4 regions of the Agrobacterium sp. NPDC090283 genome follow, and region 1 is predicted to be linked to each of the others. Evidence: predicted binding sites of a transcription regulator. Region 1 holds the regulator's gene; each other region holds the start of a gene.

Evidence for each region. Region 1 encodes PhoB, which activates phosphate uptake and scavenging genes when phosphate is short. Its sites were predicted from a motif close to TGTCATNNANCTGTCAT; they were not measured.
Region 2: the regulator PhoB is predicted to act here: its motif matches at 1,588-1,604, upstream of ACIQUH_RS10055 (alkaline phosphatase).
Region 3: the regulator PhoB is predicted to act here: its motif matches at 2,591-2,607, upstream of ACIQUH_RS02025 (esterase-like activity of phytase family protein).
Region 4: the regulator PhoB is predicted to act here: its motif matches at 2,845-2,861, upstream of ACIQUH_RS06645 (DUF3419 family protein).

Annotation. Positions count from the first base shown of each region.
Region 1 is NZ_JBIVYG010000034.1:7,128-12,700, forward strand. Features, by position in the region: gene ACIQUH_RS27190 (aspartate aminotransferase family protein) at 1-826, opposite strand, end outside; gene ACIQUH_RS27195 (GcrA family cell cycle regulator) at 1,258-1,791, shown strand; gene phoB (phosphate regulon transcriptional regulator PhoB) at 2,173-2,856, opposite strand; gene phoU (phosphate signaling complex protein PhoU) at 2,887-3,612, opposite strand; gene pstB (phosphate ABC transporter ATP-binding protein PstB) at 3,709-4,524, opposite strand; gene pstA (phosphate ABC transporter permease PstA) at 4,539-5,573, opposite strand, start outside.
Region 2 is NZ_JBIVYG010000005.1:180,269-185,841, forward strand. Features, by position in the region: gene ACIQUH_RS10055 (alkaline phosphatase) at 1-1,537, opposite strand, end outside; gene ACIQUH_RS10060 (TetR/AcrR family transcriptional regulator) at 1,670-2,263, opposite strand; gene ACIQUH_RS10065 (MFS transporter) at 2,386-3,612, shown strand; gene ACIQUH_RS10070 (RNA polymerase sigma factor) at 3,915-4,418, shown strand; gene ACIQUH_RS10075 (FecR family protein) at 4,568-5,524, shown strand.
Region 3 is NZ_JBIVYG010000001.1:398,943-404,515, forward strand. Features, by position in the region: gene lon (endopeptidase La) at 1-1,739, shown strand, start outside; gene hupB (DNA-binding protein HupB) at 2,030-2,305, shown strand; gene ACIQUH_RS02025 (esterase-like activity of phytase family protein) at 2,658-4,856, shown strand; tRNA gene ACIQUH_RS02030 (tRNA-Val) at 5,526-5,573, opposite strand, start outside.
Region 4 is NZ_JBIVYG010000003.1:238,800-244,372, forward strand. Features, by position in the region: gene ACIQUH_RS06635 (GH25 family lysozyme) at 1-600, opposite strand, end outside; gene ACIQUH_RS06640 (class I SAM-dependent methyltransferase) at 835-1,554, opposite strand; gene ACIQUH_RS06645 (DUF3419 family protein) at 1,551-2,801, opposite strand; gene ACIQUH_RS06650 (transglycosylase SLT domain-containing protein) at 3,001-4,083, opposite strand; gene ACIQUH_RS06655 (LysE family translocator) at 4,220-4,855, opposite strand; gene ACIQUH_RS06660 (pyrophosphate--fructose-6-phosphate 1-phosphotransferase) at 4,908-5,573, opposite strand, start outside.

The sequences.
Region 1 (5,573 bases):
AGGTGGTGCCATGCACGCCTGCCGTCATGCCGGAAGCGGCATCCGCCGTCGCAAGGCACGCGCCGAGCGGGAAACCGCCGCCAATACCCTTGGCAACCGCCATGATATCGGGCGCAACACCCGTCTGCTCATAGGCGAAGAGCTTGCCCGTGCGGCCGACACCGGTCTGCACCTCATCGAAAATCAGCAGCATGCCATGCTCGTCGCAGAGCGACCGCAGCAGCTGCAGAAATTCCTTGCTGGGCGCGCGAATGCCGCCTTCGCCCTGAATGGGCTCGATCAGAAGCGCGGCCGTCTCAGCCGTGATCGCGGCCTTCAGCGCATCGACATCACCGAAGGGCACCTGGTCGAAACCCTCGACCTTGGGACCGAAACCTTCGAGATATTTCTGCTGACCACCGGCGGCGATCGTCGCCAGCGTACGGCCATGAAAGGCGCCTTCGAAGGTGATAATCCGGAACTTTTCCGGATGTCCCTTGGAATAATGATAACGGCGCGCGGTCTTGATCGCGCATTCCAGCGCTTCCGCGCCGGAATTGGTGAAGAAGACCTTGTCCGCGAATGTCGCTTCCGTCAGGCGCTTTGCAAGCTTTTCCTGGCCCGGTACTTCATAAAGGTTCGAAACGTGCCAGACCTTCTCGGCCTGGGTCTTGATCGCTTCCACGAGGTGCGGATGGGCGTGGCCCAGCGAGTTGACCGCGACACCGGCTGCAAAATCCAGATATCGTTCGCCGCTTTCCGTGAACAGCCAGACGCCCTCGCCTCGCTCGAAGCGCAGGGGGGCTCTTGCAAACGTATCGAACAATGGCGCGGCGGCTTCGGCCATGGCTGTATCACTCCTTGCGCGGATGCGCTGTCAGACGGTTGTCAATAGGCTTTCGGGGTTATCCCTTGCCTGAAAATCAAAAATGCCGCCTCGCGGCGGCAGGGGCACTATTGTCACTTCGCCTGCCGATGTCAACAAAAGTCCGCGTTTCCCGGGCTTCTCAAGCACTAGTAGGAGGCGGACGGCGAGGCCCAAGGTGTTGCCTTTCAGACTCAACTCGCCAGCAAGTTGGGGAAAACCGGAAAATCGATTCCAGATGATTCCCGCGACTCTTGCCACGGAGTCAGGCTGGCACTAGGTTAATCGCTAATTACTAGACTGCATTGCGGCGGAACTAGTCACCAAAAATCCGGCGGAAACCACGCTCGCGGCACGCCCGCGAGACGGAGAGGGATTCTGCCGACATTATACGCGACGAGCGGAGAAGCGGCATGAACTGGACAGACGAGCGGGTCGAAAAACTCAAGAAATTGTGGTCCGAGGGGCTTAGCGCCAGCCAGATAGCGGCGCAGCTGGGCGGCGTCAGCCGCAATGCCGTGATCGGCAAGGTCCATCGCCTTAACCTGCCTGGCCGCGTGAAGGCCGGCGGCCCGGTCACTTCGGCGCGTTCCGCGCCCAAGCGCGCTGCCGCCCCCGCCCCACGCGCGACGAATTTCGCAAACCGCGTCAGCGCAGCCCCCGCGCGGGCCTTGAACCGCTCCAACGCGGCAACGGCGCTGCACGAGGAGATCGATATCGAGACCGCCGAAGTTCTCGAATACGTTCCTTCCAAGAACGTCGTTACGCCAATTTCCCGTCGCCTGACGCTGACGGAACTGACGGAACGCACCTGCAAGTGGCCGGTTGGCGACCCCTTGAAAGACGATTTCCATTTCTGCGGTTGTGAAGCACTGGAATCTTCGCCCTATTGCAAGTTCCATGCAAAGCTCGCCTACCAGCCGGTAAGCGAGCGTCGCAAGGCTTGAGTGTTGCGGCACGCATTCGACACTCAAAAACTACGGGCCTTCGGGCCCGTTTTTTTATGGCGAAATTCAAGGCGGCTCCGCCTTGCAGCACGCATTGTTTAAGAGGCGCTCCAATCCTTGTTCTTGCGCAATCTGCGGACGCAAACCGCGACGCGTCCCTTACTGCAAATGCTCTGAATTCGTCGGCGGCGTGCCGCATCCTTCCTCCTGAGAGGCTTCACTGCGCAATCCGGATTTCAGCGGACGTCCATCACCCTCAAGAATGACAGGGGTGCCGCATTTGCGGAAGGCTCAAAATCGAAAGGCCCGACACCATTCCGGTCCCGGGCCTTCTGATTTTTGGGGAATTATCCTAAGTGAAACCATCGGTTTCGGTTTTGCTCAGGCTTCCATCGAATATCCGGCGCCGCGCACGGTGCGGATGACATCCTGCATATGCGAAAAATTGAGCGCCTTGCGCAGACGCCCGACATGCACGTCGACGGTACGCTCATCCACATAGATATCGTGGCCCCAGACGCCGTCCAGCAATTGCGAGCGGGAGAATACCCGGCCCGGAGAGGTCATCAGGAATTCCAGCAGCCGGAACTCCGTCGGACCGAGGCGCACTTCGCGGCTTTTGCGGTGAACGCGATGGGTCTCGCGATCCAGTTCGATATCACCGCATTTCAGCACCGAAGACAGAACCTCGGGACGAGCCCGGCGCAGCATGGCCTTGACGCGGGCCATGAGTTCCGGCGTCGAGAACGGCTTGACGACATAATCGTCGGCACCGGTGGCAAGGCCACGAACCCGTTCGCTTTCCTCGCCGCGCGCCGTCAGCATGATGATGGGCAGGCGTTCGGTTTCCGGCCGCATTCTAAGCCGCCGGCACAGTTCGATGCCGGAAACGCCGGGCAACATCCAGTCCAGGATGAGAAGATCCGGAATACGCTCCTGCAGCCTGATTTCCGCCTCGTCGCCACGGGGTATCGTGTCGACGTCATATCCCTCAGCCTCGAGATTGTAACGAAGCAGGACGCTCAGCGCTTCCTCGTCTTCCACAACTGCAATCTTGGGCACCATATGCTAACTCCGCAAGCCGCTGCTTGTCTGTTACTCGGTCACCGAACCGAGCGTGTTGGAACTGTCGTCCTTCGGACGCTCGCCCTCCGGCTGGCTGCCGGTGGTCATGTAATAGATCGTCTCGGCGATATTGGTGGCGTGGTCGCCGATACGCTCGATGTTCTTGGCGCAGAAAAGAAGATGCGTGCAGGTGGTGATGTTGCGCGGATCTTCCATCATGTAGGTCAGAAGCTCGCGGAAGAGCGACGTATACATGGCGTCGATTTCTTCGTCGCGCTCGCGGATGGCATTGGCCTTCTCGGCGGAACGTGTGGAATAGACGTCAAGGACTTCCTTGAGCTGCACCAGTGCCAGCTCCGACAGATGCTCGATGCCGCGGGCGAGCTTGCGCGGCACGCCGGTTCCGGCAACCGCGATGACGCGCTTGGCGGTGTTCTTACCGAGATCACCGACGCGCTCGAGGTCGCCGGCGATACGCAGGGTGCCGATGATCTCGCGAAGATCGGCCGCCATCGGCTGGCGTCTGGCGATGGTGACGATGGCCTTGTCGCCGATCTCCCGCTCGGAATGGTCGAGGATCGTATCGTCGGAAATGACCTTCTGCGCAAGCGCGGCATCGGAATTGACGAGCGCACGCACGGCGTCGGCGCACATCTGTTCCGCAAGACCGCCCATTTCCGCGATGCGGCGCGTCAGAAACTTCAATTCATCGTCATAGACGGAAACGATATGCGAATGGGTTGTTGTCTGTGTCATGGTCTAGTCCTCCGGCTCGGCCCGCATGCGCGTGCCCGGAAGCGGGCACGGCAGAGGCACCAGTCTTGTTCGGTTTCGATAAAGCGCCGGCCGGGATCAGCCGAAGCGGCCCATGATGTAGTCCTGCGTGCGCTGGTCGTCGGGATTGGTGAACATCTTGTCGGTTTCGTTTTCCTCGACAAGATGGCCAAGATGGAACATGGCCGTGCGCTGGGAAACACGGGCCGCCTGCTGCATGGAGTGCGTGACGATGACGATCGTATAATTGGTGCGCAGCTCGTGGATCAGCTCCTCGACCTTTGCGGTCGCAATCGGGTCCAGCGCCGAGCAGGGCTCGTCCATCAGGATCACTTCCGGGCTGACGGCAACCGCGCGGGCAATGCACAGACGCTGCTGCTGACCACCGGAAAGGCCGGTGCCGGATTCGTGCAGACGATCCTTCACCTCGTTCCAGAGACCCGCCTTCTGCAGGCTCTGCTCGACGATCTGATCCATATCCGCCTTGTTGCGGGCGAGACCGTGGATGCGCGGGCCGTAGGAAATATTCTCGTAGATCGACTTCGGAAAGGGGTTCGGCTTCTGGAACACCATGCCGACACGGGCGCGCAGTTCCACGACATCGATCTGCTGATCGTAAATATCGTCGGTGTCGAGCGTGATCTTGCCGGTGACCCGGCAGCCGTCGATCGTATCATTCATACGGTTCAGGGTACGCAGGAAGGTGGATTTACCGCAGCCGGACGGGCCGATCAGCGCCGTCACCGTATTTTCCCGAACGTTGAGGTTCACGTCGTAAAGCGCGCGCTTTTCGCCGTAATAAACCGAAACGTCCTTGCCGATCATCTTGTATGAGACTTCATTCATTTTCTTGTCCAGCGCCTTTTCAACTGCTGCTTCCGACAACATGTTCATTGCTCAAGCTCCCTCTACCAGCGCCGTTCGAAGCGGCGACGCAACAGGATTGCGCCAACATTCATGACGATGAGGAACAAAAGCAGGATGATGATAGCGCCAGATGTCCTTTCGACAAAGGCGCGCTCGGCTTCGTTCGCCCACATGTAAATCTGCACCGGCAGGGCCGTGGACGGATCCATCGGCGTTGTCGGGTAGTTCGCGACGAATGCCACCATGCCGATCAGCAGCAGCGGCGCCGTTTCGCCCAGCGCGTGGGCGAGACCGATGATGGTGCCGGTCAGGATGCCGGGCATGGCAAGCGGCAGCACATGATGGAAGATCGTCTGCATCTTGGACGCACCGAGACCGAGGGCTGCGGCGCGGATCGACGGCGGCACGGCTTTGAGGGCAGCGCGGGTCGCGATGATGATCGTCGGCAGGGTCATCAGCGTCAGGACGAGACCGCCGACCAGCGAAGCCGAGCGCGGAAAGCCCATGAAGTTGATGAAGACGGAGAGGCCGAGCAGACCGTAAACGATCGAAGGAACGGCCGCGAGATTGTTGATATTCACCTCGATAAGATCCGTCAGACGGTTCTTCGGAGCGAATTCCTCAAGATAGATCGAAGCGGCAACACCAATCGGCAATGACAGCACCAGCACGATCAGCATCATGTAGAAGGAGCCGATCAGCGCCACGCCGACACCCGCCGCTTCCGGACGGCTCGAGGCGCCGTTGACGAAGATACCGGTGTTGAAATGTTTGCCGAGCTGGCCGCTTTCGGCGAGCTGGTTCATCCAGCCGAGCTGCTGGTTCGAGATACGGCGATTGGCCTCATCCGCCGTCAGATCGACCTGGCCCTTGAAGGCGCTGTCGACGTCGCCCGACGCCAGAAGCGTGACGGTGCGCGTGGTGCCGATGACGGCGGGATCGGCGACGACGATGTCGCGAAGCTGCGTACGCACGCTGTCGGAGATCAGGAGGTTGACGGCACGCAGGCCGGCACGGTCCGTCGGCGCAACGCCGAGAACCTTGGCGACGGCATCGCGGGCAACGACCGGATAATT
Region 2 (5,573 bases), on a different contig from region 1:
CCTTCTTTTCGTTCTGGATGGCCGGTGCAAAGGGGCCATCGAGCTTCGGACGGAAGGTTTCGTAGTGGTCCGGACCGTTATTGGCGTTCAGGAACAGGCGACGCGAAACATCGACATTGTCCGGATAGCCATCGCCGTCCTTGTCTTCGTAGTTCGGGAAACCGGCTTCGGCATAGGTGCCGACCTTTTCGCGCATGTCGGTGCCGGGCTTGTTGTCATCAACGGTGCCGATGATGGAAACGCCATGCGTGTGGTCGCCGGTGACGATGATCAGCGTATCGGGGTTCTTCGCCGCAAATTCGCGGGCAATGCCGATGGTCTTGTCGAATTCGATGGTATCGACAACGGCGCGATCCCAGTCGAGCGGGTGGGACATCTTGTCGACATTGGCCGCTTCAACCATCAGGAAGAAACCTTCCGGGTTCTTCGAGAGATTGTCGAGCGCAACCTTGGTCATCTCAACGAGACCGGGCTGATCCGGGAACTTGGCCGTGGTGCCCTTCTTCAGGAATTCGCGGTCAAGCGTGGTATCCATGTTGCCGGTGTGGAACAGGCCGAGGATCTTGCCGGTATTGGTGCCCGAAGCCGCTGCGAGTTCCGCCTTGCTGGTCGCCAGCGTGTAGCCGGCTTCCTTGAACAGGGCGATATAATCCTTGTCGTCCTTGCGCTTGGAACCCGCGGTGGCCTGCGGCAGGAAATAAGCGGAGCCGCCGCCGAGAAGAACATCCGGCTTCACGTCGAACAACATGCCGTTGATTTCGGCCTTGTCGCCGCGCTTGCGGGTGTGGGCGACGACGGCAGCCGGCGTCGCATCCTGCACTTCGGCGGTCGAGATGATGCCGATCGACTTCTTGGTCTGGCGACGCAGCGCTTCGGCCAGCGTTTCCACCTTCGGATCGTCAAGCGAGGCCGAGGTGCGGTCGGCATAAACGCCGATGGCGTTCACGGCGGTCTTGTGACCGGTCATGTAAGCCGACATGGTGTTGGCGCTGTCGGTGGCGACGGCGTCGGTGGCGGAGGTGCCGATGAAGGCGACCGGCGGCACGTCATCCATGTTGAGACGGCCATTGGCCTTGCCCTCGGTCATGCCCTTGGACATGATGCGGGCGGCGGTGCGATGCGCAACCGAAAGACCGTCGGCGATCAGGAAGATGACGTTCTTGGCCTTTGCCTGGGCGGGCGTGCCATAAACGGCCCAGGTCACGCTCTTGGTTTCGGAACCGGCCGAAACTTCAACCTTGTAGTCACCGGCATTGGCAAGCGTGACGCCACGCAGGATGACGGCCGAGCCAAGAACCTTGTCCTTGTTCTTTTCTTCGGCGACGAACTCGGCATCCTTGCCGAGAGCGGCCTTGTAATCCTGGCCGTTGACGGTGATCTTGACGTCTTCCGGCTTCACGACGGAAGCGAACTCGACTTTAAAATCAAACGGCGAACCCGTCAGGATCGTAGCACGATCAAGCGGATAGACCTCGGCAGCCTGAGCGGCGCCGGCAAGAACGGTCGTAGCGACCAAAGCGGCAACAATTTTGCGCATATTCCCCTCGCGAGACATGTGAAAACCACAATCTCTCCTAGACCCGCCATATGACAGTTGCATGACTTGCGGACGCCCATATCCCGAAAGCGGACGTTGAAGGGAAATTTACCGGGCCTCGTGAAACCCGGATCAGTCTTTCCTGACCCTCAGACCATCCAGCAGGGTCCGGAAACTTTCCACGGCTCGTTTCGAGGTCGTTTCGGGGTCGTCTGAATTCGCTATCCATTGGGCGGCACTGCTGCTTGCCGCATTGATGAAACGGGCGCATGCCTCCGGATCGACATTGACGATGGTCCCCTCCTCTTTCAGCGCGTCGAGGCTTCGCGCGACAGCCGAAATGCAGCCATTGGCGTTTGGCCAGCGGGACGGGTCACCCAGCACGGCCGGCCCGTCGCGGAACATGATCCGCTGGATCTCCGGCTCGAGGGCCATGCGGACATAACCCACATTCTCCTCGACGAAACCCTCCCACCGGGTGGCAGCCCTGGACGAAATCTCACAGAGCCTCGTCGTCATTTCCGCGTCGATCTCTGCCACGACGGCCAGCAGCAAGCCCTTCTTGTCGCCGAAATGGTGATAGAGCGCACCGCGGGTGAGACCGGCCTCGGCGGTAAAGTCGTCCATCGATGCTTCCGCATAACCGATGCTGCCAAAGGCCTTGCGGCCGGCAGCCAGAAGCTTCGCCCGCGTCTCGGCAATCATTTCGCTGCGAGGTTTGCGCATTTTCTCTCCATTCTCCACATACGCCGCGTATATTAGTTGACATACGCCACGTATGCAATTATCTCATTTCACATACGCCACGTATGTGTGTGGTGGACACCCTCAGAACAAGGTGCATCCCGATGGCTAATCCATACAGAGAAATTTTCCGTGCTCCAGGAGCAAAAGGTTTTTCCGCCGCTGGTTTCTTTGCCCGCCTTCCCATTGCCATGGCCCCGATCGGTATCGTCGCCATGCTGTCGCAAACCCATGGCGAATATTGGCTGGCCGGCGCCGTCTCCGCAACCTTTGCGCTCACCAATGCCGCCGTCTCCCCGCAAATCTCCCGGCTGGTGGATCGCAAGGGGCAGAGCCGTGTCCTCATCCCGGCGACCATCGTTTCGGTCATCGCCTTTGCGGCGCTGATTATCGCGACAAATCAGAGATGGCCCGCCTGGACGCTGTTCCTCTCCGCCTTTCTCGCCGCTGCCATGCCGAGCATTCCCGCCATGATGCGCGCCCGCTGGACGGAAATCTTCCGCGACCGGCCGGAGCTGAATACCGCTTTCGCCTTTGAATCCGCCGCCGACGAACTCGTCTACATTTCCGGCGCCTCGCTTTCCGTCGGCCTTGCCGTTTCACTCTTTCCGGAAGCCGGCATGATGATCAGCACCGCCTTCCTGGCGCTCGGCACCTTTGCCTTCCTTCTGCAACGCTCGACCGAGCCCAAGGTGCGGCCTGTTGAAAGCGGCCGCCCGCAGCGTTCGGCCATCTCCCTGCGCCCGGTCCAGATCATCACGCTTGCCCTGATCTTCGTCGGCTCGACCTTCGCCACGGCCGAGGTAAGCGCCGTCGCAATCACCAAGGCGCTTGGCCAACCGGAAGCCGCCAGCCTCGTCATCGGTGTCTATGCCATCGGCTCTTTCGTGGTCGGCCTCATTCTCGGCGCGCTCAATCCCAAAATGCCGTTGCAACGTCAGTTGCTGATCGCCGTCAGCGTGCTTGCACTCACCGCGCTGCCGCTCCTCGTCGCCAATACCAGCGTTGCCCTGCTCGCCTTTGCCGTTTTCCTCAGCGGCGTTGCGATCTCGCCGATCTTCATCACGTCATTCGGCCTGATCGAGCGCCGCGTGCCTGAATCAATGCTGACGGAAGGCGTGACCTGGGTCATGACCGGCATCGGTATCGGCATGGCGCTCGGCGCCTTCGTCTCCGGCTGGGTGATCGACAATTTCGGCCCGGATAACGGTTTCTGGGTGTCCGTCGCCGCAAGCCTTTCGACAGTCGCCATCATCGCGCTCGGCCAGCGCAGCCTCTCCGGAGATCGCGGACGCCTCGGCACGGAGGCCGTCGCGCAGCCCGCCGAATAGCAACCTTTACTCGTAGTCTGCCTCACTCATCGCGGCATTTGATATGTACGCATGAAAGTCACAGACTAATCTATAATAGAGCGACTGTTTTACTTTGCTGTCGCCCCGCAAGCATGATACCGGCAACGTCCACGGCCGATGATATCATGCCTGCGGGGCGATCCCGTTTATCAAGGCCGTCGCTTCGCATATTCTCGAATTCGGCACCGATTGCACACAATCGACCGACGGCTGCATCGTTCGACATACCGGCCCGCCCGCTTTCCGGGGGCACGGGGGTCGATTACCGGAAGGCAAGGCTTTTGAGTTGGGATCTGCAGGAATTGTTCCGGCTATATGCGAAGGGCATCGTCAGGTCCCTGCGCAGCAGGGGCATCGATCCTGAAACGGCATCCGATCTGGCGCAGGATGCGTTCCTGAAGGTGTTGGCCTCACCACCGCCGGCGAGTGTGGCTTCCCATAATCCCAAATCCTATCTCTATACGGTGGCGCGCAATCTCAGCATCGACCATTATCGCCGTGAACGCAGCCTCCGCCGTGTCGATCTGCCGCAAAATGCCTTCGATGCCATCATCGACCCATCGCCATCGGCCGAAACCATCGTCTATGACCGCCAGCGGCTGCAACTGGTGGAGCAGGCGCTTGCGGAACTGCCGCGGCGGGTGCGCGAGGCATTCCAGTTGCACCGGATGGGCGGCCTGACAATCAGCGAGGTGGCACAGAGGCTCGGCATGTCCACCACCCGCACCTGGGTTTTGATCCGCGACGCCTACGAGCATATAGAGGACCGGCTGAACGGCCTCTAGGGGCAAATGCCGCCCATCTTGACCAGATATCACCGTTTAATCGCCGGCCGGCGTATTAAACTTCCTTCATCCGGAAATATGCGGCCTCTCATTCGTATATATCAAAGGCTGTGACACTGTCCGATCTCCGGCAATCCTGAAAGGCCCCTATGAACGAAGTGTCGGAAGAGCGGCGCCTGTTTCGTGAAGCTGCGGATATTGCCATTCGCCTGCAGAACGACCCCGGCAATCCCGTCGCCATCGAAACCGCGCGTGCCTGGATCGAGCGCGGGCCGGCCCATGCGGCCGCCTGGGCGAAGGTCGCCGCGATCCATGGCATGACTGGCCAGATTCTCGCCGAGGAGGCACGCTCCACGCAGAAGGGTTTCGACCCTAACCGGCGTCTTCTGCTTGTCGGGGGCGTGCTCTGTCTCGGCGCGGCGGCGGGCGGTTCGGTGCTGGCGCCCTATGTGTCGCTGCGCGCCCGTGCCGATTATCTGACGTCGACGGCCGAGATCAGAAAAATTCCCCTCGATGATGGCAGCGTGGTCACGCTTGGACCGGACAGCGCAATCGCGGTGGATTTCAGCGAGCGGGCAAGACGGGTGAACCTCCTGTCGGGCATGGCCTATTTCGAGGTCATGCCCGATCCGTCGCGCCCCTTTTCGGTCACCTATGGGCCGCTGACCGCGACAGCGCTCGGGACGGCTTTCGATGTTTCCGGGGACGATCTCTCCATCTCGGTCTCCGTCGATCACGGACTTGTTCTTGCCACGTCGCCCGATCTGCCCTCCCCCCAGGGAGAAAAACTGGCGGCAGGGGATTGGCTGACCTATGACCAGGCATCGCGCCGCATGGATCGCGGCGTCAGGGAAGCCTCGGAAATCGCGGCCTGGCGCACGGGCATGCTCATTGCCGAAAAGGAAACCGTCGCGGCGGTGGTCAATCGCATCGCCCGCTGGCAGCAGGGCAAGGTGGTCATCGCCACCCCCGCCCTTAAAAACAATGTCGTCAGCGGCGTATTCGATCTCGCCGATCCCGTCCGCGCGCTCGATGCGGTGGTGCGTCCGTTCGGCGGCAAGGTGCGGACAGTCACGCCATTTTTGACCGTTATCTCCTCCATCTGATAAAACTTGAGAAAAAGAGGAAAATTTTCGAACGCCATTCGTATTGTCC
Region 3 (5,573 bases), on a different contig from region 1:
AGCGCGAATATTACCTGAACGAGCAGATGAAGGCGATCCAGAAGGAACTCGGTGACGGCGAGGATGGCCGTGACGAGATGGCCGAACTGGAAGAGCGCATCGCCAAGACCAAGCTTTCCAAGGAGGCCAAGGAAAAGGCCGAAGCGGAAATGAAGAAGCTTCGCCAGATGAGCCCGATGTCCGCGGAAGCGACCGTCGTGCGCAACTATCTGGACTGGCTGCTGGGCCTGCCCTGGGGCAAGAAGTCGAAGATCAAGACCGATCTCAACGCTGCCGAGACAATCCTCGATCAGGATCATTTCGGTCTGGACAAGGTCAAGGAACGCATCGTCGAATATCTCGCTGTGCAGGCGCGTGCCTCGAAGATCCGTGGCCCGATCCTGTGCCTCGTCGGTCCTCCCGGCGTCGGCAAGACCTCGCTCGCCAAGTCGATCGCCAAGGCGACCGGCCGCGAATATGTGCGCATGGCGCTGGGTGGCGTTCGTGACGAGGCGGAAATCCGCGGTCACCGCCGCACCTATATCGGCTCCATGCCGGGCAAGATCGTCCAGTCGATGAAGAAGGCCAAGAAGGCGAACCCGCTCTTCCTGCTCGACGAAATCGACAAGATGGGCATGGATTTCCGTGGCGATCCGTCGTCTGCTCTGCTTGAGGTGCTCGATCCGGAACAGAACTCCACCTTCATGGATCACTACCTTGAAGTGGAATACGACCTGTCCGACGTGATGTTCGTGACCACGGCCAACACGCTGAACATTCCGGGTCCGCTGATGGACCGTATGGAAGTGATCCGCATTGCCGGTTACACGGAAGACGAAAAGCGCGAAATCGCCAAGCGTCACCTGTTGCCGAAGGCGATCAAGGAACATGCCCTGCGCCCGGAAGAGTTCTCGGTTACCGATGACGCTCTGATGGTCGTGATCCAGCAGTACACCCGCGAGGCGGGCGTACGCAGCTTCGAACGCGAGCTGATGAAGCTGGCGCGAAAGGCTGTCACCGAGATCATCAAGGGCAAGGTCAAGTCCGTGGAAGTCACCGCTGCCAACGTTCCGGATTATCTGGGCGTTCCGCGGTTCCGCCACGGCGAGGCCGAGCGCGAGGATCAGGTCGGTGTCGTCACGGGTCTTGCCTGGACGGAAGTCGGCGGTGAGCTGCTCACCATCGAAGGCGTGATGATGCCAGGCAAGGGCCGCATGACGGTTACCGGCAACCTCAAGGAAGTGATGAAGGAATCCATTTCCGCAGCGGCATCTTACGTCCGCTCGCGCGCCGTGGATTTCGGCATCGAACCGCCGCGCTTCGACAAGAGCGACATTCACGTCCACGTTCCGGAAGGGGCAACCCCGAAGGACGGGCCGTCCGCAGGTGTTGCCATGGCCACCGCCATCGTCTCCATCATGACCGGCATTCCGGTTTCGAAGGATGTGGCGATGACGGGCGAGATCACGCTGCGTGGTCGCGTGCTGCCGATCGGCGGCCTGAAGGAAAAGCTGCTTGCGGCTCTTCGCGGCGGCATCAAGAAGGTGCTGATCCCGGAAGAAAACGCCAAGGATCTGGCGGAGATTCCGGATAATGTGAAGAACGAGATGGAAATCATCCCGGTTTCGCGCATGGGCGAGGTTATCAAGCACGCGCTCATCCGCCAGCCGGAGCCCATCGAGTGGGACGGCAGCATCGAGACGCCGGTGATCGCAACGGTCGAAGGCGTCGACGACGGCAGCCAGACCATCGCACATTGATGGATGATATCGTCGCGAGGGGCGGGAATCGCCTTTCGCGACGGGCATGCATAGAATCAATGCGTTAGGTGTCAGAGGGTGCACGCGCCCTTCAGCTTGGCGCAACTGATGCCAAATTGGCACGAATATGTGGAAGGCCGGCAGAAATGTCGGCCTTTTTTGTGAAAAAAAACGCAGACCCCTTGTTTTTCAGGCGATTCCAGCGCTTTTGAGTTGCTGTGCGCGGATGCGAACGTATTCTGCGCCGGCTTAATTCCTAGTCGTTTCAAACCATTGAAAGGGGTGGAAACATGAACAAGAACGAGCTCGTCTCTGCTGTTGCCGAAAAGGCTGGTCTCACGAAGGCAGATGCTGCTTCCGCTGTTGATGCCGTATTCGAAACCGTACAGAACGAACTGAAGAGCGGTGGCGACATCCGTCTCGCTGGCTTCGGCAGCTTCTCCGTTAGCCGTCGTGAAGCCTCCAAGGGTCGTAACCCTTCCACGGGTGCTGAAGTCGATATCCCGGCTCGCAACGTACCGAAGTTTTCCGCAGGCAAGGGCCTGAAGGACGCCGTCAACTCGTAAGGTTTCCGGAAAGCCGCAACGCCCGGCGGCGGGCGGGCGGCTTTTCAGGTTCACGAGGAAGCATGTTTTGACGCGCTGACACCAGCACAGGCACAAAGACGGTCAGGCCTTTCGGAAATCTTTCGGATGGCCCGGTTTCTCAGCCGGAATGGTGTGGATTGAAGGCATCGATGCGCGCCTGTGTAGCTTCCATCCGGACACACGGCGTTTCGATATGCGGAATGTGCGCATCAACACAAAAGCCCGGCCTTCACGGCCGGGCTTTTTGATTCACCCGCAAGGAAATGTCATCCCACTGTCATGTCTTTGACGCAGAAGCCATGGGGTATTTCTGGACCCAAGGGGGATTACAATGGCGTTCCGATTTTCTCATATGGCTTTGACTGCTGCGCTGCTCACATCCGCAGCTTTTCCGGCCGCTGCCGAGCCGGTTTTCAACCGCATCGCATCTTTCCCGGTGGCGAAAAACCTGCCCGCGGACAAGGACGCCAAGTCCGTCACGTCGGCTGAAATTGTCACCGCCAGCGAAGACGGCAAAACTCTGATCTATTCGGACAGCCCGCTTGGCGGCATCGGCTTCATCGACATCACCGACGCCAAGGCCCCGAAGGCAGGCGGTGCGTTGCTGCTCGAAGGCGAGCCGACGTCGGTTGCCGTTGCCGGCGTCAAGGTTCTCGCCGGTGTCAACACGTCTGAAAACCGCGCCAAGCCGTCCGGCAAGCTGGTAACGGTCGATATCGCCACCAAGAAGATCGAGGCAAGCTGCGATCTCGGCGGCCAGCCCGATTCGGTTGCCGTCTCTCCGGACAAGACCTTTGCCGCCATCGCAATCGAAAACGAGCGCGATGAAGAGGTAAACGAAGGCGCTCTGCCGCAGATGCCCGCCGGTTATCTGGTAACGGTCGGTCTGAAGAACGGCGTTGCCGATTGTGCGACGCTGAAGAAGATCGAGCTGACCGGTCTTGCCGAAATCGCCCCGGAAGATCCGGAGCCGGAATTCGTTTCGATCAACGCCAATGGCGAAATCGCGCTGACGCTGCAGGAAAACAACCATATCGTCATTCTCGACGGCAAGACCGGCACGGTGAAGACGCATTTCTCGGCCGGCAAGGTCGATCTCGAAGGTATCGACACGAAGTCGGACGGCCAGCTGAAATTCACCGACAAGCAGGAAGGCCGCAAGCGCGAGCCTGATGCCGTGAAGTGGCTGGACAATGACCGTATCGTCATCGCCAATGAAGGTGATTGGCAGGGCGGTTCGCGCGGCTTCACCATCTTCGACAAGACCGGCAAGCTTGTTTATGAATCCGGCGCCTCGCTGGAAAAGGCCGTTGCGGCCATCGGCCACTATCCGGAAAAGCGCTCCAAAGCCAAGGGCATCGAGCCCGAGGGTCTGGAAGCCGCGACATTCGGCGATCAGAAATATTTCTTCGTCCTGTCCGAGCGTGCCTCGGTCGTTGCCGTCTACAAGGACACCGGCAAGGAGCCGGAACTGACGCAGCTCCTGCCCTCGGGCGTTTCGCCGGAGGGTGCTGTCGCCATCCCGTCGCGCAACCTCCTTGCCACGGCCAACGAGGTCGATCTGATCGAAGACGGCGGCGTTCGCTCGCATGTCATGATCTATGAGCGCGCTGAAGGCGAAGCGGCCTATCCGCAGCTGGTTTCCGCAACTGTCGACGGTGCACCGATCGGCTGGGGCGCTCTTTCGGGCCTGGTCGGCGATGCCGAGAAGCCCGGCATTCTTTATGCCGTTTCCGACTCGGTTTATGGCAACCAGCCGTCAATCTACACCATCGACGCAACAAAGAAGCCCGCAACCATCACCAGCGTGCTGCGCGTCAAGCGTGATGGTATCGCCGCCCAGAAACTCGATATCGAAGGTATCACGCTGGACGGCAAGGGCGGCTTCTGGCTGGCCTCGGAAGGCGACAGCGCCAAGCTCGTCCCGCACGCGCTCTACAACGTCAATGCCAAGGGTGAAATCAAAGCCGAGATCGCGCTGCCGAAGGAACTGCTTGCCGGCGACACCCGCTTCGGTTTCGAAGGCGTGACCATGGTTGGCAAGGGCGACGATGCGACGCTGTGGATGGCCGTGCAGCGCGAATGGGGTACGGACGAGAAGGGCTTCGTCAAGCTCGTCTCCTATAATCCGAAGTCCAAGGAATGGGGCGCCGTGCGTTACCCGCTCGACAAGACCGAGGCAGGCTGGATCGGCCTTTCTGAAATCACCGCGCAAGGCGACTATGTCTATATCGTCGAACGCGATAACCAGATCGGCGACAAGGCCAAGATCAAGAAGCTCTACCGCGTGGCGATCGCCGACCTGAAGCCAGGCAAGATCGGTGGCGAACTGCCGCTGGTGGCCAAGCAGGAGGCCCATGACTTCCTGCCGGACCTGAAGGCCCAGACCAACGGTTATGTCGTCGACAAGCTGGAAGGCTTCACCTTCGACAAGGCCGGAACGGCCTATGCCGTGACTGACAATGACGGCGTGGACGATTCTTCCGGTGAGACGCTGTTCTTCAAGGTTGATATGAAGGCAATCAACTGATCGTGCCGAATGGCGCCGCAAATGAGAAAAGCCGGGCATAGCCCGGCTTTTTTGTGCGGCGGAAGCAACCCTGATGCGGGGGTGGCGATTTTGCGCGATGCTTCGCAATGCAAGCCGTTAAAGCCGGCATGACCGTTTCGCTATCGGGGTATCGAGGGTTTTGTGCGAGGGGCATCCAGGGAAAAGCTGCGGACCAGATCGCGAAAGATCACCGCCCCATGGAATTCTTGCTTTTAGGAGTATTGTCTTTTTCCGAGTCCTGCTGGACCCAGCGAAAAAAAATATAAACAGGCAGCGCAATAAGCGCGAGTGTTACAAACGCGTCGATCATGGTTTCATCCATTATTTCTACCGCTCATCATGAAACGGCTTGAAAATAGTGCCTGAAATCCCTTTAAAAAGTCTGAATCTGCTTATTTTTCGGTATGTTGCAGGGTGGCACAGGCATCCCGGCCGGGCTGTCTGAATGTGGAGCAGCAGTGCCGATTTGGCATAGAGGTAATCGGAAAAAAAGGCGATTCCGCCTGTCGAGAAGCCGAACCCGGCTCCGAATAAGCCCTATTGGCGAGGGCAGGCGATGATTCTTGATGCGGAAAATTTACGACGAATGAAAACGCGACCCAAACAATGATTGGTCTAGCTGCGCAGAAATTTGGATGATCTGGAAAATGGTGGGCGATGAGAGACTCGAACTCCCGACATCCTCGGTGTAAACGA
Region 4 (5,573 bases), on a different contig from region 1:
GTTCTTGAACTGGCCGACGAGATTGTCGCGGTGGAAATCGACCGAGGTATAGATGATCGGGCGTTTGCCGTAATGCGCCTCGATGCGGTCGAGGAAACGCTGCATCTCGGCGCGAACGATGCCGGGTGCGGGACGTGTCTTGCAGGTGGGGGAGGCGGGGTTCCACTCCACGTCGAGAACCGGCGGCAGGGTGACGGCTTCCTTCGGCACGTTGCGAATGAACCAGTCGGCCTGGGCGTCTGCCGTCGAGCAGAAATAATAGAAGTGGTAAGGCGCGTGCAGAACATCTGCCGCCGCCGCGCTGCGCCAATGATCGCCGAATTTCGGATCGATGCGGTCCGACCCCTCCGTCGCCTTGATGAAGACGAAGGACACGCCCGACTTGCGCACGGTCTGCCAGTCGACATCGCCATTCCATTTGGACACGTCGATGCCGTGCACTTCGTGGCGGTGCGGGTTGTTCATACCGAAATCCTGGGGATCGGTATCGGAAAATTTCGGTTTGGAAACGGATGCGGTTTCAAGCAGGTCGTAACTCGTGGAGGTGCAGCCGCCGATCAACAGCATAGCCGTGAGTAGTGCCGATAAACGCAGCCGCATTGGAACCCTGATGAAAATGTTGACCATCCCACGGCCGCGAATGGGCGTACCGTATCTCCCGATTTGCGCATAACATGGTAAACAAAGTGATATGGCAAGGGGCAACGTGCTTTTTGCACCTCGCAAGTCGCTGGATTTGAAGCGATTTGCGGTTTTACTGCAGAAATCTGACCCAGCAGCAACCCTGAAAGCGACACCCCTTGCGGCCAGGTGCGATGCGCAAGCCTTCGGGAATCAGGCGTCGGCCAATATGCGGTGGATTTTCGGCTGCTGCGCTTCAACGACCGGAAGAGTGATGATCGCCCGCCATGCATAACCCCGGGCAATTTCCTCGAATTCGAGATTGCCGTCAAAACGGCCGGCCATATTGGCCAGAACATAACGGAGATTGGCGCGGGGCGTGACGTGAAAACGCGTGAGCCAGGCTTGCAGAAGGGTGCGGAACCACTTCGGCAATTGTTCCTGCTGACCGAAATCGACGATATGCAAGGAGCCGCCGGGTTTCAGCGCCGTGAGCGCCTGTTCGATCGCCTTTTCCCAGTCCGGTATCATCGACAGCGCGTAGGGGATCATGACGCGGTCGAAGCCGTCGGGCTGGCCGAATTCTGAAGCGCGAAAAGCGGTGGCATCGGCCACACGCAGAATGGGGCGCTCCGCCTTGCCGGAAAAATTCTCGGACGCGGTCAGCAACATTTCGGCGGAGATGTCGAGGCCGAAAAGCTTCGCGTCCGGAAACTTGCGGCTGGCGAGCAGCAGGTTGCGGCCGGTGCCGCAGCCCACCTCCAGCAGCGTGCCGCCCTTCGGCACGTCGAGGCCGGAAATGGTCCTGTCGCGGCCGAGAAGGTAATATTTGCGGGTGATATCGTAGATATGCCGCTGGTGGCGATACATGCGGTCCATCAGGCTCGCATGCGCGCTATCTGCAAGGCCCACATTCTCGCCGATGGTTTTCATGCCATAGCCCTCTGGTAAATATGGAAGCCGCCATAAATGGCGGAGCGGTCCATGGCGTTGAGCTCGTTGGAGCGCTCTTCGAGATAGACCCACTGGTTGCGGATATCAGGAGAAAGCCGGCCTTCGATGACGCTCTTTTCGGCTGCGGTGCGGAAGATGACGCGCGCGCCCGAAGCGGCGGTGCGGCTGATCTGCGACCACAATTCGTTGAGCTGCGTGTCCGTCATCCAGTCCTGCGCATCGAGGAGGATATAGCGGTCGACGGCGCTTGCCGGCTTGCGGGAAAGAAGCTCGGTATAGGTGGCGTGGTGTACGGCGACGCGCGCCGTATTGTTGCGGATCGTCTCGTAATATTCCGGCTTGAGATAGGCGGGCAGCGCGCCCTCATGCGGCTCGGGATAACGGCGCGCGAAGGCCTGCCAGGCGAAATAATTGTCGCTGAGCGGGAAGTTGCAGGCGAGCTTTTCCAAGCGCTCCTTGAGCACGGAGGCAACCGTGCCATTGGCGGAAAGGCTCGCCAGCTCGTCATATTGGCGCGGTGGAATGCCGAGGCCGAAGAGCGAGCTTTTGCGCTTCGTCAGCCAGCGCACCACCGGCTTGTCGAAAAGGGGAGCAACCTTGCTGTCGAAAAACTGGCGCTGTTCGTCCAAGGTGCGGGTCTTGGCCATTTCGGTGAGCTTCACGCCATGCAGCCGGGCCATGAGATGGCCGGCGCCGATGAAGCGGCCGAGCAGGCCGGTGCGATAGATGTTCCTGTCGAACACCGAGATGCGGCGGCGGCCGGAAAGGGTGCGCTTCGACCAATAGGCCTTTGTCGTCGCGTCGAGATGCTCGGCGATGAAGCGGTCGTAACCGTGGCTGTTGCTGCGGGTGTTGGCGCGGCCAAAGTGCCGCACCACATCCTGGTGCGCCGGCAGATGGCGGAAGGCGGCGAGCTTCAGCTTGTTCAGCGCGATGTGATGCGGGTTGAGGTCAACCACATCGATGCTGGCGGGGTTGCGGGAGAGATAGGCCAGCATGTTGCAGCCGCCCGAACCTATGGTGACGATGCGGTGGCCCTCGCCAAGCTCCATCGCTTCCATGTCGATTTCCGGGTCTTCCCATATCTGCGGATAGACGAGGCCGGAAAAGAGGACGCCGAAGAACCGCTCGGACAGACCGCTTTTGGAGAGTGCCTTGTGCTGGAGCAATGCGGACTTCAGTTTCGTGTTCTTGCTGAAGCCGGTCTTGGGTGCCGCACTCGTCATATGTTCACCTCTCAGTCGATTGAGAGGCGTCTACAGCCGTGACACTACAATTTGATGACAGGGGCTGTGGGCAAAGGCGGGGAATAGGGAAGACGGTGGAAAACCGGCCGGCGCTGTCCAATCAGCATGACGAAATGAAAACACCCGGCGGCTTAAGAAAAGCCGCGTGGTTGCACTCGCATAACAGAGCCGGAGGCCATCACTTGCGCAGAACGTGCAACATGCCCTTGCGCTTGGCGTCGTAATAATAACCACGAGCATAAAGCCGGACCGCGTTATCGCGGTCGTTGCCCGCCACAACCCATGCGCCGCGCAGATATTTGACGGCATATTTGAGATTGGTTTCGGCATCGAACAGGCCGGAGGCGGGGCCATCGAAGCCCATCGAGCGGGCGGTGGCGTGCCGGATCTGCATCAGGCCGAAATTGCCGCTGCTATAGGCACCGGGATTATAGCGGCTTTCACGCTGCACCACGCGGTGAACCAGATCTTCCGGCACGTCATACATGGTGGCGTATTTGGTAATCAGCCCGCTCAGCTTTTCGCGTCCGGCCGGCGCAGAATTGAGCGGCGCCGTCATTGATTCGTTCTGACGGATGGCGGCAAGCGCGGCATTGGTCGGGCCGGCGGCATAGGCGAGAACCGTGCTGTCCGGCTTCGGCAGCGGAATGACTTTCCGTTCGGCCGTCAGTTCGGTGCCGATGGAGGGCGAGCCGGGCGGCGGCGGTGCCGGCGGGAAGCTGCCCTTGACGGCAACCACCTGCGGCAGATCGGCTGCGGCATTGTGGGCGGCCGGTCTTGCCGCCAGATCCGCCGTTTCGATGGCTGTCGCCGCTGGAGTGGCGCTCGTCGGCGCAAGGGCTGCGGCCGTTGTCGGTGCAGATGTCGTCACGCTTGCCTGAGCGACTTCGTTCTGCTGCGGCTGCATCTGGGCGGCGATGGCGGCGGCTGCGGCAATTTCAGAAGCCGGCGGCAGAGCCACGCGTCCGCCCTTGACGGCGACGGCGGTGGGAAGTGCTGCAGGCTGGGAAGAGGTTGCGGTTTCGGCGGTCTGCACTGCCGCTGCTGCCGGGGTCGCGCCCGCTGCGGCTTCGGCCGTTGCCGGCTGCGCCGATGTTTGCGCAGGCGTGGCAGCGGGATTGATTGTTGCAATCTTCGGGCCGTCCGGCCCTTCCTTCGCGGTATATTCGACGCTGGTGCATGCGCTCAATGCCAGTGCCAGACCCACGGTGGAAGACAGAAGAAGTGCACTTCTTCCGCGGAATTTTCCCGAATTTCGCATGTTGCCGCCTTCGTTATGCCTGTCTTTCGATACCCCCGCGTCGAGCGAAGCAGGCAGTGTCCCGTCGAGCCTTCATTAACCTATTGTAAGGATAGCGGCAAGCCGGGACGTTTCTCCCCGGCTTTCGGACGGTTTTTCAGGCCGCGATGCGCCTGTATCCGGCGCTGACGGCGCGGCCGGAAATGAAGTGGGTGCGGTATTTCGGCCGGATTTTTTTATCGCCCGACATGCGGCGCACCAGCGCCAGAGTCGAACCGGCAAACAGCGCCTGCGCGGTTAAAATCACAAGCGCCAGAAGCAGGATGGCGGCCTGCGCCATGGCAAGCGTTTCAATTGCATTGCCGGAGGTTGACACGAATTGCGGCAGCAGTGCGAGAAAGAAAGCGAAGTAGCGCGGGCGCAGGGCGGCAATGGCGTAACAATCACGGAAGATACCGCTCCAGGATTTGCCCGGCAGATTGTCATTGTCGGCATTGGCCGCCTGGGCGGCGGGGGTGGCGAAGGTCCACAGGAGGAACAGCATCAGCCAGCCGATACCGGCCCATTGCACGATTTCCACGAAGGATTGCGGCAGCCAGACGAGGCCGGCCACCGGAATGGCGGAAATCGTCATGGCCGTGACGATGCCGAGCGCGCCGCCGATAACGGAGGCGAAGACCGTCTTTTTGCCGCGAATGGCGGCATAGGAGGCGACAGAGAATACAAGGGGAGAGGGGAGTGCGAACACAACGGCACATGCTGCACAGAAAATCAGCCAGGCCTGTCCAGACATTCTCTTCCTCCTTGCCCTCCCTGTCGCCGTCTTATTTTAGACTATCGTAAAATCAGGCCGCTGTGAACGGCTGACCGACGTGTTCCATCACTTCGGTAAACCATTTTGCAGAGAGGTCGAAATGCTTTCCGCCCTTGATACGCGGAAACTCGATGGTTCGCAATTTGCCATTCTGGTCTTCGTCATGGCCAGTGACGCCGGAGACCTTGTTAAGCGCGCTTTCGACGGCGAGATCGACCATGCCCTGGATGAGGCGAAGATCGTCGCCATTGGCAGCGGCGGAGCGGGCGAAATAACCCGACTTCTGCACCATGGAACGCTCGGCGCCGATAAGGCCGGCGAACTGTTTCTGGAACCAGCCGCCGACATTGATGGTGTCGATCTTCACATGGCCGAAGGCGTCGCGCTTGACGGCTTCGCCGGCAGCTTCCCGTTCTGCGACAATGGCATCGAGGCCGGCACCTTCGGAAACGAACAGCGTGACATAGCCGTTTTTGTCCATGACGTCCTTGAGACGTTCGGCTTCCGCCTCGATGTCAAAGGCCATTTCCGGCAGATAGATGCCGTCGATGTTCTTCATCTGGGTGTTCATCATCAGGCCTTCGACATAGTCATTGCCGCTGGTCTTCTGGATATAGGCGCGGGCGGTGGCGGCCGTCAGCCAGCCGCAATGGCGGCCCATGACTTCGTGGATGACGAAGGTTTTCGGTGCGGCGCT